4 regions of the Comamonas sp. A23 genome follow, and region 3 is predicted to be linked to each of the others. Evidence: predicted binding sites of a transcription regulator. Region 3 holds the regulator's gene; each other region holds the start of a gene.

What was found. The regulator FNR, encoded in region 3, switches genes on or off when oxygen is low (the NO sensors DNR and NnrR bind a similar motif). The targets are predictions, from matches to a motif close to TTGATNNNNATCAA.
Region 1: EIC84_RS08910 (DASS family sodium-coupled anion symporter) is a predicted target of FNR. The motif match lies at 1,601-1,614, and genes of this name have one in related genera.
Region 2: EIC84_RS18305 (hemerythrin domain-containing protein) is a predicted target of FNR. The motif match lies at 2,188-2,201, and genes of this name have one in related genera.
Region 4: EIC84_RS01175 (OmpW family protein) is a predicted target of FNR. The motif match lies at 3,358-3,371, and genes of this name have one in related genera.

What each region holds. Positions count from the first base shown of each region.
Region 1 is NZ_RSDT01000003.1:122,378-127,691, forward strand. Features, by position in the region: gene rpoA (DNA-directed RNA polymerase subunit alpha) at 1-473, shown strand, start outside; gene rplQ (50S ribosomal protein L17) at 605-988, shown strand; tRNA gene EIC84_RS08900 (tRNA-Met) at 1,029-1,105, shown strand; gene EIC84_RS08905 (hypothetical protein) at 1,179-1,505, opposite strand; gene EIC84_RS08910 (DASS family sodium-coupled anion symporter) at 1,774-3,279, shown strand; gene EIC84_RS08915 (alkylhydroperoxidase domain protein) at 3,289-3,879, opposite strand; gene EIC84_RS08920 (CMD domain protein) at 3,876-4,571, opposite strand; gene EIC84_RS08925 (putative FMN-dependent luciferase-like monooxygenase) at 4,568-5,314, opposite strand, start outside.
Region 2 is NZ_RSDT01000008.1:192,728-198,041, reverse strand. Features, by position in the region: gene EIC84_RS18320 (ABC transporter ATP-binding protein) at 1-352, shown strand, start outside; gene EIC84_RS18315 (MlaD family protein) at 352-1,299, shown strand; gene EIC84_RS18310 (ABC-type transport auxiliary lipoprotein family protein) at 1,406-2,089, shown strand; gene EIC84_RS18305 (hemerythrin domain-containing protein) at 2,262-2,759, shown strand; gene EIC84_RS18300 (MarC family protein) at 2,856-3,503, opposite strand; gene EIC84_RS18295 (dienelactone hydrolase family protein) at 3,686-4,378, shown strand; gene EIC84_RS18290 (magnesium transporter CorA family protein) at 4,544-5,314, opposite strand, start outside.
Region 3 is NZ_RSDT01000001.1:365,593-370,906, reverse strand. Features, by position in the region: gene EIC84_RS01770 (HD-GYP domain-containing protein) at 1-883, opposite strand, end outside; gene EIC84_RS01765 (sulfite exporter TauE/SafE family protein) at 976-1,689, opposite strand; gene hemN (oxygen-independent coproporphyrinogen III oxidase) at 1,693-3,075, opposite strand; gene fnr (fumarate/nitrate reduction transcriptional regulator Fnr) at 3,344-4,066, shown strand; gene EIC84_RS01750 (hypothetical protein) at 4,130-4,393, opposite strand; gene EIC84_RS01745 (FixH family protein) at 4,651-4,956, opposite strand; gene ccoG (cytochrome c oxidase accessory protein CcoG) at 5,083-5,314, opposite strand, start outside.
Region 4 is NZ_RSDT01000001.1:235,079-240,392, reverse strand. Features, by position in the region: gene egtB (ergothioneine biosynthesis protein EgtB) at 1-1,259, opposite strand, end outside; gene egtD (L-histidine N(alpha)-methyltransferase) at 1,246-2,301, opposite strand; gene EIC84_RS01175 (OmpW family protein) at 2,660-3,274, opposite strand; gene EIC84_RS01170 (DUF808 domain-containing protein) at 3,478-4,497, opposite strand; gene EIC84_RS01165 (hypothetical protein) at 4,639-4,848, shown strand; gene EIC84_RS01160 (VWA domain-containing protein) at 4,882-5,314, opposite strand, start outside.

The DNA.
Region 1 (5,314 bases), on a different contig from region 3:
TCAAGCGCGTGAGCTACGCTGTCGAATCCGCACGTGTGGAACAGCGTACCGATCTGGACAAGCTGGTTCTGGAAATCGAAACCAACGGTGCCATCACCGCTGAAGACGCAGTGCGTGCATCCGCCAAGATCCTGGTGGAGCAGCTGGCAGTGTTTGCCCAGCTCGACGGTGGCGATATCGCCAGCGTGTTCGACGCTCCTGCCGGTGGCCGCGGCGCTGCCACGTCGTTCGATCCCATCCTGCTGCGTCCTGTGGACGAGCTCGAGCTCACCGTGCGTTCTGCCAACTGCCTCAAGGCAGAGAACATCTACTACATCGGTGACCTCATCCAGCGTACCGAAAACGAGCTGCTCAAGACTCCCAACCTGGGTCGCAAGTCGCTCAACGAGATCAAGGAAGTTCTGGCTTCCCGCGGTCTGACTCTGGGCATGAAGCTTGAAAACTGGCCACCCGCTGGCCTGGAAAAGCGTTAATTGCTACAATAGAGGACTTTGCTGGAGTTGATCCGGCAAAGTCCAAGTGCCTCGGGCAGTACCTGATACGGCTGCCTGATTTAATTTAGAAAAGATCTCCGGATAAAAACGGGGAGCAAAGGAAAAGCACCATGCGTCACGGCAACGGCCTCCGCAAACTGAACCGCACTTCTGCACACCGCAAGGCAATGCTGCAGAACATGATGAATTCGCTGATCGAGCACGAAGCAATCAAGACCACGGTCCCCAAGGCCAAGGAACTGCGTCGCGTCATCGAGCCCATGATCACTCTGGCCAAGGTTGATACCGTGGCTAACCGTCGTCTGGCTTTCGACCGCCTGCGCGACCGCGACAGCGTGACCAAGCTGTTCAACGTGCTGGGTCCCCGCAACGCTCAGCGTCCCGGTGGCTACACACGTATCCTGAAGATGGGCTTCCGCGTGGGCGACAACGCTCCCATGGCCTATGTGGAACTGGTTGAGCGCGCTGAAGAAGCCGCTGCAGCAGCTGAATAAGCCAGGGCAGGCTGCAAAGCCTGCTATAATTTGGAAATACCGCGCGATGGAGCAGTCTGGTAGCTCGTTGGGCTCATAACCCAAAGGTCGGAGGTTCAAATCCTTCTCGCGCAACCAAATTGAAAAGGTCACGACAATGTCGTGACCTTTTTTTTTGTCCATTTTCCATTGAAGGGCGGCAGCGCTGGTATCAGCTCGTCATACCTCCCGACGCTGTGCCCGAGCGCCGGCTCAGATGCTCGCGCACCCGGCTGGCAATCACCTGAGCGATTTCCGGGCTCAGTACCTCGCTGATATGAAGTACCTCGGTGTAGTGCAGATATAGCAGGCCGCGCAAGGTCCTGAATGCCGTCTCATGTTCGGCACCGCAGATGCCGGCATCGTTGGCCAGCACGCGTTCGACGGCACCGGGGTCGAGCAGCCGGATCTTGCAGATAGCAGCCTGATGCAGTATCGCTAGATCTATTTCTTCAAGGCGGCTTTCCCATTCATCGGGCAGGAATCGGTTCGCTGGCATTTAGAGTGTCTCTCCTGCTGAATCCATGGGCATGTGCCCAATGCTTGAATACTGACATGTACGAGGTCTTGCCATTGGTTTTGCTTCTGCAAGTCTTGCCGTCGATCAAACTTTGGTAACGTAAAAGTCGGCCTGGAGTCGAAGCCATGCGGCACTGCATCATGATGCCAGTCTGTGACCCGAGCGCCAATGTCCGTCGGGGACTCCTGGCTTTTGCTGAGCTGAGGTATGGTGTCTCGATGCGCTGCAGGTAAAGAAAAGGACTTCTATGTTCGAGAAGATCGTCTCGATGTTCCGTTACTTCAAATCGGCCGTTCCGTTTCGGGTCGTGCCTGCACTGATTTCCACCCTGGTGCTGACCGGTCTGCTGCTGACGCCGGTACCTGCGGGACTGGACAGCAAGGCCTGGCAACTGGTGGCCATTTTTCTGACGACCATCGTGGCGATCATCCTCAAGGTCATGCCCATAGGCGTGATGGCATTGATGGCGATTGTCATCGTGTCGCTGTCCCAGGTCACCTCCAGTTCGTCCAAAGGTGCGATCACGGATGCGCTGAGCAGCTTTGCGAATCCTCTGATCTGGCTGATCGTGGTGGCGGTTCTGATATCGCGCGGTCTCAAGAAGACGGGGCTCGGCAACCGCATCGGATTGCTGTTCATTGCGCTGATGGGCAAGCGCACCATAGGCATAGGTTACGGACTCGCGATCTGCGAGCTGGTACTGGCCCCGTTCACGCCCAGCAACACGGCACGCGGCGGCGGCATCGTGCATCCGATCATGAAGTCCATCGCCAATGCCTTTGAATCGGATCCGGCCAAGGGAACGCAAGGCAAGGTCGGGACCTATCTGGCGCTGGTCAACTACCATTCCAATCCGATCACCTCGGCGATGTTCCTGACTGCGACGGCGCCCAATCCGCTGGTCGTGGACCTGGTGGCCAAGGCCACGGGTCAGTCCCTGCACCTGAGCTGGACAAGTTGGGCTCTGTACATGCTGCTGCCAGGGCTGCTGTGTCTGCTGTTGATGCCGCTGGCGATCTATCTGCTGTCGCCACCCGAACTCAAGGCCACGCCCAATGCCGTGGAGTACGCGCGCGCCGAGATGGCAGGCATGGGCCCGCTGTCAGGCAAGGAGCGCGTGATGCTCGGCACCTTCGGCGTGATGCTGTTGCTATGGGCGAATGTGCCGCAAATGCTGTTCGGCCCGGCGTTCACGCTGGACCCGACCGTGGTGGCTTTTCTCGGTTTGTTCGCCCTGATCATCACGGGGACCATCGATTGGGATGATGTGCTGTCCGAGAAAAGCGCCTGGGACACCCTGATCTGGTTCGGTGCCTTGGTCATGCTGGCCGAGCAGCTCAACAAGCTCGGTGTGGTCGCCTGGTTTGCCGAGGGTTTGAAGAGCGCCATCGTCGCCAGCGGCCTGGACTGGCTGCCCGTGGCCGCCATTCTGGTGGGCGTTTTCGTCTTCTCGCACTATCTGTTTGCCAGCACCACGGCCCATATCAGCGCCATGATGCTGGCCTTTCTGACCGTGGGCGCGCAACTGATCCCGGCTGACTACGTCGTCCCCTTCATGCTGATGATGACGGCCGGTTCGGCCATCATGATGACGCTGACGCACTACGCGACCGGCACTTCACCCATCATCTTCGGCAGCGGCTATGTGACTCTAGGTGTCTGGTGGCGCGTGGGGGCTGCGATGTGCGTGCTGGAGTTGCTGATCTTCGCTGTCGTCGGCAGCGCCTGGTGGAAGTTGCTGGGGCTGTGGTGAGCCGCGCTGTCAGCTGCTCGTGCGCAGGGGCTCGCCCAGAGACAGCATGAGCCGGTTGGCCCAGTTGAAGAAGGCAGTGCCCTGCAGCGCATCGGAGATGGCCGCGTCATCCAGGCCGGCGGCGCGCAGCGCATCGATATGACTGGACTCCAGTGCGGGCGGCGTCTGCGTCAAGGCCACGGCGGCGGCGACGATGGCGTTCCAGCGCGGGCCCAGGTCGGTGCCCGGACCTTCATCGAGCAGGCGCTGCACATCGGCGGCGCGTTGCGAGAAACGCGTGGCAAAGCGCGCATGTACCGAAGCGCAGTAGATGCAGCCATTGGTGCGTGAGGTTGCAGCTGCTGCCAGTTCGCGCTCGGCGCGCGGCAGGCCGGCGTCGGGGTTGTAGAAGATGTCCTTGTCGGTGCGCGTGCGTGCTCCCAGCGTGTCGGGGTCGCGCGCCAGCAGCCGGAAATAGGGTGAACGCGCGCGCGCCGCGTCCACCAGGCCTGCATGGTGGCGCTCGCTCAGCTCGCTCTCCTGCAGCGGAGCTATCCATGGCTGCCAGTCGAGCTGTTCCTGGGTGAAGATCTGGGGGGAGGTGTTGTGCGTGGTGCTCATGGCTGGGCTTGCAGGGCGAGGGTGGAAGATGCCGTGGTGACTGCAGCTCGTGCGCCAAGCACGCGCAGCCCCGCCACAAGGCGGATCTGGAAGGACAGGAAAGAGGCGAGCTGGGACAGGATGACGATATCGGTCTCGCTCCAGCCGGCCTGCTGCAGCGCCAGCAAGGCCTGGGCACTCGCATCGCGTGGGTGGTAGGCCAGCAGATGGGCATGGGCCAGCGCGGCGCTCAGGCGCGGGCCCAGCAAAGCCGCATGGGCCGGGTCCACGGCGTAGTTGGGGCCGCTCTGGTCCTCGCGGCTCAAGGGGCCGGCCGGATAGATCCCGTAGGGACCGTGCGGGCCGCTGCCGGGCTGCAGGCTGGCAGCGCGCCCGCGCACCACTTCCGAGCTCACGGCATCGGCCAGATCGGCATCCTCGCCCGCCAGGGCGCGTGTATAGAAGGCCGTGCTGCGAGGCTCGCCATGTAGGCCTGCCGTGAAGGCGGCCAGCGTCAGGCGCTCGCGCAGCGAGACGGTTCCTGCAACCGGCTCGGCGGGGGTGAACAGCGCGGCAAAGCTTTGCTGGGCCTGGGTGCGTGCCTCGCTACGGTGGCGGCGCACCTGATCGAGCGTGCTGCCGGCAGCGATATCGGCGAGATGGTCGATCACATCTTCGGGAAAGCGGGTTTGTGCGGTGTTGCTCATGGTCATGCGGCTTGAAGCAGTTCGGTCCGGACTGGGGGTTGTGAAGCGCCGGCGGGGGCCTCGCTGCGGCGCCAGCCCAGAGCCGGCGCCACGACGGCTGCCGTCAGCTCGATGGAGCGCAGAATGGCCTGGTGCGGCGGGTCGATGGAGTGGACCTGGAACACGATTTCGCTGGCTTGCGCCAGCGCCGTGTCGGCGCGCAGCGAGGCGATCACCTCCTCGGGCGTGCCCACATGCACGTCGTAGGCTTCAATGAGCTGCTGCAGCGGCGCCTGCGGATCGACGCGCGTTGCCCATTGCGTGGAGGAGGTTGAGGCCAGGGCCGCATGGCGCTGGGCCGCGCGGCGCAGACCGGCTTCGGCCCATTCCAGTGCCTGGGCGCGCTGGTCGGAAACCAGCAGGGTGCGCGAAGCCAGGATGCGCGGTGCGCGTCCTGCGGGCAGGGCCGCGAGATAGGCTTCGATGATGGGGTTCTGTATCTCGGACAGCGTGGCCCGGGGGCGGCCTTCGGGTCGGGGCTGTGTGCGCGAGAGCATCAGGCCGTCCCTGTTGGCACCGGCGCGTGCCCCGCCTTCGACCGAGAACGTGGCCTGCCAGACGCGCTCCAGCAGATGCGGGGCTGCGGGGTACAGACGCACGCCGCCTGCCAGCTCGCGCCCGGCCCAGGCATCCCTCAGCACGGCAAAGTTGTGCGCGAAGACGGTACCGCGCTCGCTGCCTGTGACGCCGAAGGCCTCGAAGGACTCCGC
Region 2 (5,314 bases), on a different contig from region 3:
GATCAAGCGTGTGGCGCTGGCGCGCGCGCTGATGATGGATCCGCCGCTGCTGCTGCTCGACGAACCCACAGCGGGGCTGGACCCCAAGGGCTCGGACGAGTTCTGCGAGCTGCTGCGCGATATTCATGCAGAGCTGGGCCTGACCGTGATCATGGTCACCCACGATCTGGATACGCTGTTTGCGCTGTCCACACGAGTGGCCGTGCTGGCCGAGAAAAAAGTGCTGTTCACCGGAGCTCCGCGCGACGTGGCACGGATCAAGCACCCGTTTATTGAACATTTCTTCCAGGGAGAGCGTGGCCGCCGTGCCATGGCCCCGGTGCAAGGCGGCGTGGCCGCAGAGGAAAGCTGATGGAAAACAAGTCCCATGCCATGGCTGCCGGCATCTTCGTGCTGGTGGTGGCGACCCTGCTGGCAGGGCTGGCCGTCTGGCTGACGCGCGACAACCGCGAATACCAGCTCTATGAAATGTCCACCAAGGACGGAGTCAGCGGCCTGCAGCCCCAGGCCACGGTGCGCTACAAGGGCGTGCCCGTGGGCAAGGTGGTGCGCATCGGTTTTGATCCGCAGATTTCCGGCAATGTGCTGATTCGCATTGCCGTGGGCGAGGACACGCCGGTCACGCCGGCCACCTACGCCCAGCTCGGCTATCAGGGAGTGACGGGGCTGGCCCATATCCAGCTCGACGATGACAGCAAGTCTTCGCAACCGCTCAAGCCCGGGCCCAGCGGCCTGCCGCGCCTGCCCATGAAGTCATCGCCGCTGAACATGCTGGCCGACCAGGGGCCGGTGCTGCTGGAGCGGGTTGACGAAATTTCACGCCGCCTCAATTCCATGCTGGGTGAGGACAACCAGAAGCGGGTGAGCGTGGCGCTCGACAATATCGCTGCCGCATCCGGCGGGATCAAGGATCTGGCCGAGACCATGAACAAGACGGCCAAGGACTTTCCACAGATCACGGCAGATGCGCACCAGACCCTGCAGTCCCTTACCAAGGCCGGCAATGCCGCCACGGGCGTGGCGACCGATCTGCAGCAGACCGTGCGCAAGGTCAATGCCCCCGATGGCCCGCTGCAGCAGATTGCCGAGGGCACGCAGGCCCTGTCGCAGGCGGCCGAGTCGCTGGGGCGCAGCACCTTGCCGCGCATGAACGGCGCGGCCGACGATGTCTCGCGCGCCGCGCGCAGCATGGGCGCGGCCGCGGGCCGCTTCAATGACAACCCGCAATCCGTCATCTACGGCCAGGGAATGGGCTTGCCAGGCCCCGGCGAGGCCGGTTTCGTGGCTCCGGCCAAGTGAAGAAGCAACAAGGACACGACTTGCGCCAATTCGGATCGGGCAGGCAGCTTTTCGATGGAAATGCCTGCTACTCATTCTGACTGGCCTAAGTCCCAAAGGAATCAATATGGCAGACACAAAGATTTCACTCACCGGCCGCGGAGCATGGCGATTGCTGGGCGCTTCTTCCCTGGTACTGGCGCTCGCCGCCTGCTCGGGCCTGCCCACGGCACCCACGCAACCGGTGCGATATGACCTGGGCATGGCCGACCTGGCAGTGCCGGCCGCGAATGCGGCCGCACCCTCCGTGGCGCCGGTACCGCTGGTGCTGGCCGAAGTCCAGGCGCCGGGGTTGCCCGAGGGCCTGACGGCCATGTTCTACCGTCTGAACTACAGCGACAGCCAGCAACTGCGTGCCTACCAGAACGCGCGCTGGAGCCTGCCTCCCGCTCAGATGGTGGAGCAGCGCCTGCGCATGCGCCTGGGGCTGGAGCGCCCCGTGCTTTCGGGCAAGGATAATGTCCGCCCCCTGCAGGCCGACAAGCGCTCGATTGCGCAGCTGCGCGTGACGGTGGACGAGTTCAGCCAGGTCTTCGACAACGCCAGCAACAGCCGTGCGTTGCTGCGCCTGAGCGCCAGCCTGATCGGTGCCGGCGAGAGTGCAGGCAACCAGTTGCTGGGCCAGAAGGTGTTCACGGTCGAAGTTCCGGCTGCCTCGGCCGACGCAGCCGGCGGTGCCCAGGCCATGGCACGCGCCGTGGACGAGGCTGCGGCCCAGCTCAGCCGCTGGTTGCAGGGTTACGGGCGCTAGGGCCCGACCAGTCCCAGGCATTTCCGCTCCCAAAGCCCTGCCATGCAGGGCTTTGTTGATTCCGGGCAAGTCCTGCCTACTCGCGCGCAGCTGCTTTGCTGATGTGGGTCAATGGCCGGGCCGGGCCTTGTTCTTAAGCTGCCAGTTCCTCAACCTCGCACAAGGAACTGCCATGGCCAGCCTCGAATGGAATGCCGCTCTCATCCTGGATTTTCCCGTCATGGACGCGGTGCATGAAGAGTTCGTCACCCTGCTGGCCCAGGTGGAAGCTGCGGGCGACGAGCAGCTGTGCGCGCTCTGGGACGAGCTGATTGCCCATACCCAGCAGCACTTCGATCAGGAAGACCGCTGGATGCAGACCACGGGCTTTGCCACGGGCAACTGCCACAGCCAGCAGCACAAGGTGGTGCTGGCCGTGCTGCGCGAGGGGGCGGTCAAGGGCGGGCAGGGCGATCTGGCCACGATCCGCCATATGGCGGCCGAGCTGGGTCCGTGGTTCAGCCACCATGCGCAGAACATGGATGCCGCCCTGGCCCTGCACATGCGCCGCGCGGGCTTTGACCCGGTGACCGGCGCGGTGCTGGTGCCCGAGGCTTTGCCTGCGGAGCCGATCACCGGCTGCGGTGGTGCCTGTGGTGAAGCTGAAAAAATGGAAGTGGTAACTGCCTGAAACTGGCACGCGATAAGGCGAGAGACAGCGAGCAAGAGCCGCCGCGCAGCGAAGCTGCCGTCCCCCTTGGGGGAAGCGGCGCAGCCGCTCAGGGGGTCAAGGGTATATTGCCGGGGAGGCCAGGATGGGGAAGATCTTGATCAGGCCTCCCGCCATCACCTCGATGGCCAGCGCTGCCAGAATCAGGCCCATGAGCCGGGTCATCACATTGATGCCGGTCTTGCCCAGCACACGGGCAATCGGGTGGGCCAATGAAAAGCAGACCATGATGGCAGCGGCCACCACCACGCCATAACCGACCAGTGCCACATGCTGCCAGATGGTGCGCGCCTGATCGGCATAGATCACCACGGTGGACATGGCGGCAGGCCCGGTCAGCAGCGGAATGGTCAGCGGTACGACGGCAATGCTGTTGCCCTCGGCGGCCTTCTCGACGCCGGCTGCCAGCGTGGCATTGTTGGGGCGGTCTTCGGCGGGGCGGGCGTTGAGCATGTTCATCGCACTGATCAGCAGCAGCAGGCCGCCGCCGACTTGAAAGCTTTGCAGCGAGATATTGAAGAACTGCAGAATCTGCAGTCCCAGCAGGGCGCAGACCGCAATCACGCAGAAGGCGGCAAAGGCGGCGGTGCGAATCGTCTGCCAGCGCTGCTCGGCGTCGAAGCCGGCCGTGTAGTGGATGAAGAACGGGACGATGGCCAGCGGGTTGATGATGGCGACCAGGGTGATCAGCGGCTTGATATCCATTACAGCTCGCCTCCTGGCATGGGGGGCTTCTTGCGACTGTCGGCCTTTTGTGGGGCTGAGATAGCTTGCATCAACACTCCTGTGAAAAAATGGCCGAATCATCGACGCGGCATCAGCCATTACAGCATTGCTGGCGGCCGCGTCGCGGATTTCCCTTTTGAACCATGTTAAGGAGCTTCGCAATGGGCAGCTTTGTTGAACTGACAGCCGTGGATGGCGCAAAAACCCCGGCTTATGTGGCCATGCCCGAGGGCCAGGCACGCGGTGCCATCGTGGTACTGCAGGAGATCTTCGGCGTGAATTCGCATATCCGCTCCGTGGCAGACCGCTACGCAGCCCAGGGCTATGTGGCCGTGGCGCCCGCCATGTTTGCCCGCGTCAAGCCCGATGTGGAGCTGGGTTACAGCGAAGAAGACTTGAAGGCCGGCTTTGCGCTCAAGACCGCAGTGGAAGCCCTGCCTGAGCCTGGAGCGCTGCGCGATGTGGAAGCAGCCGTGGCCTATGCGGCGACTCTGGTGCCTGGCGGCAAGATCGGCGTGGTGGGCTTTTGCTGGGGCGGCCTCATGACCTGGCGCTCGGCTTGCAATCTGGCCAGCGTCTCGGCTGCAGTCTGCTACTACGGCGGCGGCATGACGGGCGAACTGGAAGCCAGCCGTCTGGCGCTGTGCCCGGTGCTGGCCCATTTCGGCAGCAAGGATCACTACATCTCGCTGGAGTCCGTCGAAGCCTTCAAGAAGGCCCAGCCCAAGGTGGAAGTCCATGTCTATGAAGCCGACCATGGCTTCAACTGCGACCAGCGCGGCTCCTACAACGAAGCCGCTGCAGCGTTGGCAGGTGAGCGCACTCTGGCCTTCTTCGCCCAGCATCTGGGTTGATATAAAAACAATAGCTGCTTGTGCTTTATATATAAGCGCAAGCAGCTGTTTTTATCTAAAGCCCGTTGCCGCTGGGCGGTCCCCCATCAGAGACATCAAGCAAGCGCCGCCGCGCAGCGAGGATGTCGTCCCCCTTGGGGGAAGGCGCGGAAGCGCCTCAGGGGGTCATTCTTTTTCTTCGCTTTCCAGATAGCGGCGGCGCCAGAAATAGGCCACCAGCACCACGGTGATGATCACCATGGCCACCAGGGCCCAGATGAAGCCGTCCTTTTTGTGGACGAACGGGATGAACTCGAAGTTCATGCCGAAGATGCCGGCAATCAGGTTCAGCGGCAGAAAGATGGCCGTCACCGTGGTCAACGTGCGCATGATGTCGTTGGCGCGGTTGCTCTGCGCCGAAAAGTGCATCTGCACGGCGGTCTCAGCACTTTGCTCCATGCGGTGAATGTGGTGGGTCACGCGCTCTATATGTTCGAGCACGTCGCGCGAGCGCACGCGCAGCAGTTCGCGCTCATGCTGGCGCGCAGGTGTGTGCTCGGGCGGCCAGCCCTCCAGCGCCTCGGTCCAGTCCTGCACGGCGGCACGCTGGTCTTCGCAGATTTCATCCAACTGGTGCAGCGCCAGGCGCACGTCGAGCACGCTAGCCCAGTTGCTGAAACGCTTGTTGGGCTTGAGCAGCGCCATCTGCCAGTGGTCGATCTGGCGCGTTAGTGTGCGGCGCAGATCCAGGTAGCCGTCCACCATGCCGTTGACCATGCGCAGCATCAGGTCGGCAGGCTCCACGGGCATCTTGGTGCTGGCCTGGCGGCTGTCAGTCTTGGCGGGGCCGGAAATCAGGCGCTGCCAGAAGTTTTCCAGTACAAAGCAGCCGTCGGGATGCACGGACAGCAGAATCTGGTCATACAGCGCAAAGCCCACGGGCTGGGTTTCCACGCG
Region 3 (5,314 bases):
TTTCGTTGCCTTGCAATGGCAGATTGCACAAGCGCTCAAAATTATTGACCAGCGCCAGGATCTGTCCGGCAATGTCCATATCTTCGGCCAGCAAGCCAAGTGGAAAGCCTGACCCATCGGCCCATTCATGATGCTGGGCGATGGCCGTCGTGACGGAAGGAGGATAGCCCATGGATAGAGCCAATGCCACCGACTCTCCGACATGACGCGCATACACGGTCTCTCGCAGAGGCGTGCGGCCCGTGCCCTGATTCAGTGCATTGGCCGATGCGGAAATTTCAAGCCCCGGCTTGCCGATGTCATGCAACAGGGCCGCCGTGCCCAGATCCTTCAATACGTCATCGCACAGGCCCAGCGTCTTACCCAGCAACAGGCTCAGCACGGAGACGTTGACACCATGTACGCCAAAGGTGGCGCCCCCCGTATCCGCGAGCAGATGCAAACTCAGATCACGAGCCTGCGCCAGTTTGACGACTTGCTGTGCAACCAGCATATCCGTCGTTGTCCGCGCCTTCTCGGGGTTGACAGGCAACAAGGCCTGCACGTCATCAAATACGGAAACCGCGCCCAGAAACCTGGACTGCACGCCCAAAATACTGTTACGCCATGCATGCGCATCGTTCTCAGGGGGGACAGGAGCGGGTTGAGGGTCTGCGGCCGGAGGTGCTGCCGCTTCCTCCAGATCGCTTCTCGATAGATCGACCTGAACTGCCTTGAGCTTCAGGGTCCTAAGTGTCTGCAACTGCTCGTCATTGACAATCTTGAAACTGCTGACGGGAAACGGATGGCGCAACCAGCCGGTCTCCAGATGGACATACATGCCGATACGCAGTTGTCCGATATCAATAGCAACGAAACGATTCACTTTGAGCGCTACACACAAGATAAGACATTATTCCGCAGTTCCATGACTGCTCAAGCATGACTAGGGTCTGTTGGGATGCAAACAGCATCAACAATCCCCTCTTGTGTGACTTATCGGCACCAAAGGCTGGGTTTGTAGACCAGGTCCATCCACAAAGCCCAACTCGCAACGCCAATCAGCATCAGACCTGCAACTCTGGTGCCCCATCTGGCCCGCAATGCATTGACATGCGACTGTCCCAGTTGCCACAGCCAGGGACCCGCCAGCAGCCACAGTGCACCACCAACGGCAAAGGCTGCCATGGACAAAGCCCCTTGCCAGGCGCCGCCACTCAAGGCCGCCACCAACACAGCCGAATACAGCAAACCACAAGGCATCAGTGCCCAGGCAAAGCCTGCTGCCAGACTGCCGCCTGGCGCGGTGACCCAGGGCTGAACCCTGGCCCAGACGGAACGCCCCGCCCGCTCCAGCCAGGCTGGCTGCCGCGCCTGCACCACCATGGCCAGTCCCCAGGCCATGACCGCCACATGCATCAGCGTCCAAAGTCTCTGCAATGCCGTTGTCTGACTGGTCAGCCAGGCCAGACTTTCCATGGCCACGGCCGCGATCCCGCCCAGCAGGGCATAGGCAGCGATGCGCCCCAGATGAAACAGACTGGTACGCAGCCATTGGCGTTTTTGCAGGCCGAGCACGACAACTGGCTGCCCGCCGCCGACAGGCTTCGCTGCTGTGACCACACTGCAGGGGGCAGCGCACATCACAAGACAATGGGGCCCACCCACGAGCCCCATGATCAAAGCAGTCCAGACCAGCGAAAACAACATGCGCTAGATGATGCGCGAAAAGCGGGCGCGGTTCCGGTCGGCCTGCAAATATCGGTCAAACAGCATGGCTACTCCGCGCACAAAAAACCAGCCCAGGCCAGTGACCTTGAAGCCCTCGGCGGACAGCTCGACCAAGCCGTTGCGCTGCATCTCTGCCAGCGCATCCAGCTCCGCAGCGAAGTATTCGCGGAAATTGATAAGCCAGGCCTGCTCCATGGGCTCATACAGGACGGAGCCCTGGCACATGATGGACATGATGACGGCTCTGCGCACCAGATCGTCACGTGAAAGTGCCAGTCCGCGCTGCACGGGCAACATGCCGCCATCGACGGCATCGTAATACTCTTCAAGAGTCTTGACGTTCTGGCTGTAGGTCGCGCCCACCTTGCCGATAGCCGATACGCCCAGTGCAATCAGATCGCAATCAGGCTGGGTGCTGTAGCCCTGAAAATTGCGATGCAGGCGCCCCTGGCGCTTGGCAATGGCCAAAGAGTCGTCAGGCAGCGCAAAGTGGTCCATGCCTACATAGACATAGCCGCCATCCATGAATGCATCAATTGCGCCGGAGAGCATGTTCAGCTTGTCCTGCCCCATGGGCAGGTCTGCCGATTCGATGCGCCTTTGCGGCTTGAAGCGCTCGGGCAGATGCGCATAGGCATACAGTGCAATGCGATCGGGGCGCAGCTCATTGACCTGTGCCAGCGTGCGCGCAAAAGACTCGGGCGTCTGCCTGGGCAGCCCGTAGATCAGGTCCACATTGATGGAAACAAAGCCCAGGCGGCGCGCCTCGGCCACCAACGAAAAGACTTGCTCGGCGGGCTGCTCGCGGTGCACCGCTTTCTGCACCGCGGGATCAAAGTCCTGCACGCCAAAGCTCAGGCGATTGAACCCCATGTCCTTGAGAGCTCTCAGCCGCTCGTTGCTGACGGTGCGCGGATCGACCTCGATGGAGTACTCGCCCGCGGGATCCAGCTTGAAATGTTCACGCATCAAGACCATCAGCTGCTGCAACTCGGCATCGCTGAAGAAGGTCGGTGTGCCTCCGCCCAGATGCAGCTGGCTTACGAGCTGGCCTTTGCCGCAATGCTCGGTATGCATGGCCAGCTCACGGCTCAAGTAGTCCAGATACTCGGCAGCCTTCTCATGATGCTTGGTCACGATCTTGTTGCAGGCGCAGTAATAGCAAAGCGACTCACAGAACGGCACATGCACATAAACGGACAGGGGCAAAGCGCGCGAGCCAGAATGCGTCTTGCGCTGCTTGAGTGCCAGTATGTAGTCGTCTGCACCAAAAGCCTCAACAAAACGGTCGGCTGTTGGGAACGATGTGTAGCGTGGGCCGGGGATATCAAAGCGGCTCAGCAACTCAGGCGTGACTGCGGTCATAACTGGGAGTTAGGGTGCGCCCACACTCTGTATAGAGCAGATTTCAATGGAAATCAGATCCTGAAAATCATGCCCAAAATAGGCAAAAGCGCATGTTTTTGAACGAATACAGGCAATGTGCCCCAAGGCAATCACCCTGTCCTTGATGAAAATCAAGAGACCTCAAGGCAAGTGCTGCGACAATTTGATCCATCTCATCTTCAACCACGAGGTCAATGACCAGCGCGACTCTCCACTCCGTGTCTGTCTGCGCCGTTGCAAAAAGCCCATGAATCTTCAGACCATCAAAGCATCCTGCTCCAACTGCAATCTGCGTGAACTGTGCATGCCCATGGGCCTGGACGATGAACAAATGGAGCGCATTGACGAGATTGTGGCCACGCGCCGCAAGGTCAAGCGCGGCGGTCTGCTGTTTCGCAATGGCGAAGAGTTCACCTCGCTGTATGCCATTCGAACCGGCTTCTTCAAGACCAGCGTGGCCACCGAAGACGGACGCGACCAGGTCACAGGCTTTCAGATGGCTGGCGAAATCATTGGTCTGGACGGCATCGTCAACGACCACCACACTTGTGATGCCGTGGCCCTGGAAGACGCCGAGGTCTGCGTCATGCCGTTTGACAAACTGGAGCAGCTCTCGCGCGAGGTCACGGCCCTGCAGAACCATGTGCACAAGGTCATGAGCCGCGAAATCGTGCGCGAGCATGGCGTGATGCTGCTGCTGGGCAGCATGCGTGCCGAAGAGCGCCTGGCGGCCTTTGTGTTGAACCTGGTTCAGCGCCTGTCGGCACGCGGCTTTTCCAAGTCGGAACTGGTGCTGCGCATGACGCGCGAAGAAATCGGCAGTTACCTGGGCCTCAAGCTCGAGACCGTGAGCCGCACTTTCTCCAAATTTGCAGAGGAAGGCATTGTGGAAGTCAAGCAGCGCCACCTGCGCATCCTGGATACCGAGGCGCTCAAACGCATCGTCAACAGCCAGCAATGCCAGAACTGAACCGAGTCGACAGACACTCTCAAGACAAAGCCCGCGGACAGCGGGCTTTTTTGTCTGTGCGAATTAATCGGGCAGAGGCTCGGAAACGATGCCGCCATTGAGATCGCTGACGGAGCGACCCAGCATCACCGTCATCGCACCTCCGATCAGGGTCACGACCCAGAAGGCAAAAAAAGCGACCGTATAGATGGCTTGGCGCGACCAGTCCAGGGGGGAGCCCAGCCAGTGCACATCCAGCGGGTCCACAAAGGCGAAAACCACCATCTCCATGATTGCCGCCGCCAGAAAGGCCGGCCAGACAATCCACATCCAGCGTCGAGCATCCATCCTGATTCTCCTTGGGCTGTGGGCTTGGTCATATTTTGCACAACAGTGGTGACCGTTCATGCAGGACTGCGGGCATGCACCGTGGCGGGAAACCCTGAACCACTCTCTTTTCAGTAGCATCCTGCGCCATCTGGATATCAAAAAACTATTTGCTTCTACATCAACGTTAGACAGAACATGCGCAACACGCTCTGATTTTGATATCGGCAACAAAAAAGGCCGCAAAAGCGACCTTGGCGGAGCAAGCGCCGGAGCGCTCAGCGATCCAGCGGATGGTCCTTGGCTGGCGTGGCCGCATGATTGCGGCCGGTGACTGCTGGGGCCAGGCTTTTTTCACTTTCGCTCAGGCGCTGGTTGATTTCCATGCCATGGCGGTAGTAGTCAGGGTCAATCACGGGATCAGGCCTGCTCAGTGCGATGTATGCGGTGACAAAGCCGGCAATCACCACGATCACCGGGCCGGCGATGATGAGCCAGACATGGGCAAACTTCCACCAGGGCTTGCCGTCCTCGGGGTGGATGATCTTGGCCGTTTGCGAGACCTTGGCTTGTGCTGCCGACATGATGAAACCTCTTTCCAAAATTCTGACCACCCAGACACACACGGCAGGGTGGCATAAATTGTTGCCGATTGGCGGTGCCCTTGTCCGGCCTCCGTGATGGCTCACGAAGACCGTCAAGACCTGGCATTAACGCGGCACCAGGAACACCGTCTTCTCGGAAATACGCCCTGCTCCGGCAGTCACTGCATCCACATTGAAGTGTACGGGGTGCGAGCCTGGAGTTGCTGAGCCATACGGAATCTGCAGCCGCACCGCAATGCCGCGCGTCTCTGCAGGGCCAACGCTCACTTCCTGCTCGGATGCGACTTCCAGATTCTCCAGGCCCACGGCGCTGATACGGTAGCGCTGCTCGGACTCG
Region 4 (5,314 bases), 130 kb from region 3:
GTCAGCCGCGCATGACCGGCAGGCGTGAGGCAGGAGCCGCCGCGCAGCACATACTGGTTGACCATGAACTTGCCGTTGTACTCCCCCACGGCACCCTCGGCCAGGCGAAAGCCCGGATAGGCGGCATAGGATGACTGCGACCACTCCCATACCTGGCCGATTGCGGCTCCCGCACGGGTGCCTGCAACCTCGGGGTGCAGACTGCCAGGCTCGCCGAAGCGGGACGCAGGCCAGGCCGGCCTGCCCATTGCCACCTCCCACTCCATCTCCGTCGGCAGGCGCGCCCCGGCCCAGCGCGCATAGGCATCAGCCTCGAAATAGGAGATATGGCAGGCAGGCCTCAGTGCATGCAGAGCCGTCACGCCATACAGGCTGAACTCCTGCCAGCCCGCATCACCCGCAGCATCTTCAGCTTGCCTCCAGTACCAGGGGTGGCTCAGTTGCTGGGCCTGGCACCAGTCCCAGCCTTCGGCCAACCACCATTGAGGCTGGCTGTAGCCGCCATCCAGCACAAAGCGCAGAAACTCGCCATTGTTCACGGGCCTCGATGCAATCTGCGCAGCTTGCACATAGACACTGTGCCTGGGCATTTCATTGTCAAACGCAAAGCTGCCGCCGCCATGACCCATGCTGTAGATGCCCGCCTCAAGCGGCAGCCATGTGAGATCAGCATAGGCCTGCACGCAATTCTCCTCTGCCACCCCATCTGACGCATAAGCAGGCCAGAGCGGGTGACAAGAAAGCAAATGCTTGATATCGGTGAGCATCAACTCCTGATGCTGCTGCTCGTGCTGCAAGCCCAATGCGACGAGCTGAGCAACGGCCTGCTGAGTCGTCGGACTTTTCTCTTTCATGGCGGCCATCAGCGCCAGCATCTGCTCATCCACCACAGCGCGATAAGCCATGACCTGCGCCAGAGCCGGCCTGGTCAACAAGCCCCTCTGGGCTCTGGGATGGCGTTCCCCCACCTGCTGGTAATAGGAGTTGAACAGCATGCGAAAACTGCCGTCAAAAGCCTGATGCCCTGGCTGGTGCACGGCCAGTACAAAGGTTTCGAAGAACCAGCTGGTATGGGCCAGATGCCATTTGGCAGGACTGGCGTCCGGCATGGATTGCACACAGGCGTCTTCTGCAGACAAGGGCGCAGCCAGCTTTTGCGTGCAGGCCCTCACCCGCTCGAACTGCTGCGCCAGCACTATCCAGTCCCCGGCAGCAGGTGTCATGAAAAATGCCCGCGCCATGGTTTCAGGCATGGGCATGAATGACGGCAAACCATTGCTGCTCATCGGTCCAGACCCTGGGCGCGGCAAATCCCGCGCAAGCCAGCATGGAGAGGAAATCGGACAGCGGGTATTTGTAGCTGTTCTCCGTATGGATGGTCTCGCCCTGAGCAAAATAGCGCAGGCCCTGAGGCCAGCACACCATGACGGGGCGACGGGCGCGCAAATGCATCTCTATCCGCGATGTCCGGCTGTCGAAGCGCGCCTCATGCGCCCAGTCCTGAAGATTGAAATCGCTGCCCAGCAGACGGTTCACATGATTGAGCACATTGAGATTGAATTCGGCTGTGACGCCCTGCTCATCGTCGTAAGCGGCTATCAGAACCGATACCGGCTTGGGCAGATCAATGCCAATCAGCAGCCCGCCGTCGCCCCCCAGAAGTGAATGCATATGTCCGAGCATATGCAAAGCCTGCTGCGTATCGAAGTTGCCGATCGAGGAGCCAGGATAGAACAGCTCACGCCGCGTCTGTGGCACGCCTGACGGCAAATGCCAGTCCCCCGTGAAATCCGCAGCAACCGCACGAGCCGTAAGTCGCGGGAAGTCGTGCTCCAGCCTGGCCACAGCGGCCTGCAGAAACTCGACCGCAATATCCACTCCCAGAAACTGCTGCGGCCCCACGCTGCGGCACAGGCGCCGCACTTTTTCGCAATTGCCCGCTCCCAGCTCTATCAACACCTGGCAACCCGCCATGGCTTGGGCGATCTCCAGGTCATAGCGGGCCATGATGGCAGCCTCGGTTCTTGTGGGGTAGTACTCGGGCAGCTCGGTTATCTGCTCAAACAGGGCGCAGCCATGCGCGTCATATAGGAACTTGGGAGAAATCTGCGCCTGCCGCTGCATCAGCCCCTGCGCCAGCTCATAGCGCAGATGCGTCGGGGGGGTATACGCGTCCATGAAGCTGCAACCCTCGTCCTGAAGCGGTGGAGGTCTCAACGAGGACGCCAGAGGCAATGGAATGCGCCCTGCGCGTGATGCAAACTCTATCGATGCTGCCTGCCTGTCCGGTGTCGCGCGCATGCTGATCCTCCTGATGAGCTGATCGCGCGATGCAGCCATTGCCCGCGCCATCACTGCCAAGCCTGCTTTAGACCCTCAGCCTAGCGCGGCCGGCAATCGGCAGAAGTAGGACTGAAGCCAGCGATCCTTTTACTGCATGCACATGCAGCAATGCTGACAAAGTCAATACTGGTCAAAGAATTCAGCAAAAAAAATCGGTACCCCGCGCTGGCGGAATACCGATCTAAACATACACCCTAGCCTCCGAAGTCATCAGGCCATGCCGACCTGCTGACTCCGATGCACCGCAGAGCCTGCGGTGCGTGCCTCGCCTGCGGGAAGAAGGCCGCAGACAAGAACACTCTTTGCCGTGAAGCTATCAGAAGCGATAGCCCACGCCCACGCCCACCAGCCATGGGTCAACCTTGAACTTGGTGTTTTCAAACACGCCTGCACCTGTGATCTTGGTACCCAGATACACCTTCTTGATATCGAAGTTCAGTGACCAGTTCTTGTCCAGCGCATAGTCGAAGCCAACCTGCAGCGCGCCGCCAAAGCTGTTCTTCTTCACGGTCACGGCACCATCCAGGATGTCCACGTTCGAGAAGCGTGTGTAGTTCACGCCGGCCCCCACATAAGGCTTGAAGGCCCCAAAGTTGGTGAAGTGGTACTGTGCCAGCAAGGTGGGAGGCAGATGCTTGAGCGAACCGATCTTGCCGCCATTCAGGCGCACATCATGCTTTTGAGGATAGGTCAGCACCAGCTCTGCCGCGATGTTGGGCGTGAAGAAGTAGGACACGTCCAGCTCAGGCATCCACTTGTTGTTGATGCTCACGCCTGCGTCTCCGGCAGCGCCACCGTTGTCGCTGTCCAGATGCAGAGCACGCACGCGAACCTGCCAAGGGCTGGAGCCGTCAAACGAAGATTGGGCAAAAGCGGTACCGGCCGTCAGGGCGCTGGCAACAGCAGCAATCGCGATCAGAGTCTTTTTCATGGGTTCTTTCCTTGAAGAATTGGGTGAGAGCAATGCTTTGCATCCCTTGGCATCCATTGAAACAAAGCCACTGCCACACGGGTTTGTCCCAGGTCAACCCACACACCAACACCGCAAAGAAAAAAGCGGACGTTGCCCATCGGCCACGTCCGCCCAGGATACTGATGAAGCGCAAAAATTTGCGTCAGCAGTGATGGTAGTCGTCAATTCGGATGAGCCACCCTGGCTGGTCGCAGCTTGTGCCACAACTCCACGCACACCACAACCGCACCGCCAATGACGGCCCCAACCAGCACATGCACCAACACCGGTCCCAGCGCTGCAACAATACCGCCAGTGGGCACAATCACCTGCTCTATCCAATGTTCGACCGGCTCTATGCCGTGCACCAGCAAGCTACCGCCCACCATGAACATGGCAGCCGTGCCCACGATGGACAGCCCGCGCATCAGCCACGGGGTAAAAGCAATCAGACCACGGCCCATGGCCTTGGCAGCGCTGCTGCTCTTGGCCATCAGCCAGCCGCCCACGTCATCCATGCGCACGATCCCGGCCACCAGTCCATAGACGAACACGGTGATGGCCAGAGCTACAGCGATCAGCACCGAGGCCTGCTCCCAGATGGGTTTGGCGGACACCGTACCCAGCGCAATCGCCATGATTTCGGCCGACAAGATAAAGTCCGTGCGCACGGCCCCCTTGACCTTCTGCTTCTCGTACTCCATCGGGTCCATCTGCTTTTCACGCGCGGCACGCACCGATGAAGGCGCAACACCTTTATGTGCCGCCTCCTCGGCATCCACCACGGCATCATGCGCATCATGCTTTTGATGCTTGTGAAACAGCTCCAGGATCTTCTCCACGCCCTCAAAGCAGAGAAACGCGCCCCCCACCATCAGCAAGGGCGTGATCAACCAGGGCACAAAAGCGCTGATCAACAGCGCCGCCGGCACCAGGATGGCCTTGTTCATCAACGAACCTTTGGCCACCGCCCAGACCACGGGCAGCTCCCGGTTGGCCTTCACTCCCGTAACCTGCTCGGCATTGAGCGCCAGGTCATCGCCCAGCACGCCGGCCGTCTTCTGCACCGCAACCTTGGTCTGGGTAGCCACATCGTCCAGAATTGCCGTGCTCTTGCCTGCCGCGGTCTTGGTCATCAAGGCCACGTCGTCGAGCAAGCTAGCAATATCGTCTAGCAACATCAAAAGGCCGGCACCTGCCATCGCTTCTCCCGCTGGTTTGCAAAATCGCCATCATGCCTGCAAACCATGCCACGATTGCGACAGGAAATTGCCAATCAGCTGCGCGTTCGCCACACCCTGGCTTTGCAGCGACAATGAGCGCCCTCATCGAACGGAAACCCTGTGACTCAAGCCATCGCTCATGCCGAACTGATTGCCAGCTACCGCAAACTTGCCGCAGAGGCCGCCAAGAAGGCCGCGCTGGTCAAGGCCGCCGCAGGCAAAGGCCCCAAGACCATTGCAACGGTCAGCGAAACCGCTGCCAAGGCCGCGCGCCGCCGTGATGTGATGGCCGCCAGGCTGGCCAAACTCGGCGTCATTCTGCCGGGCTGAGCCCCAACAAGCAGCCTTCTTCGGGCAGTCTTCTTATTTGCTGGTCTTGAAGCCCTGTGTCGCCGCCCAGGCTGCCACATCGTCGCGACGGATGGCCGCAGCCATAAGCTGTGGAAAGGCATCGGGGGTACAGGCAAACGAGGGCACGCCCAGTGCCGCCAGCTTGGCCGCCAGTTCCGCGTCATAGGCCGGAGCTCCCTCGTCGCTGAGCGCCAGCAGCGTGATGAACTGCACGCCTGCTTCCACCAGCTCGTTGGCGCGGCGCAGCAGGCCCGACTCCACACCGCCCTCGTAGAGGTCGGAGATCAGCACCAGAATGCTGTTGCGCGGCTCGCTGATTAGTCCCTGGCAATAGCCGACCGCACCATTGATATCGGTGCCGCCGCCCAGTTGCACGCCAAACAGCACATCCACGGGGTCGTCGAGCTTTTCCGTCAGATCAACCACGGCCGTATCAAACACCACC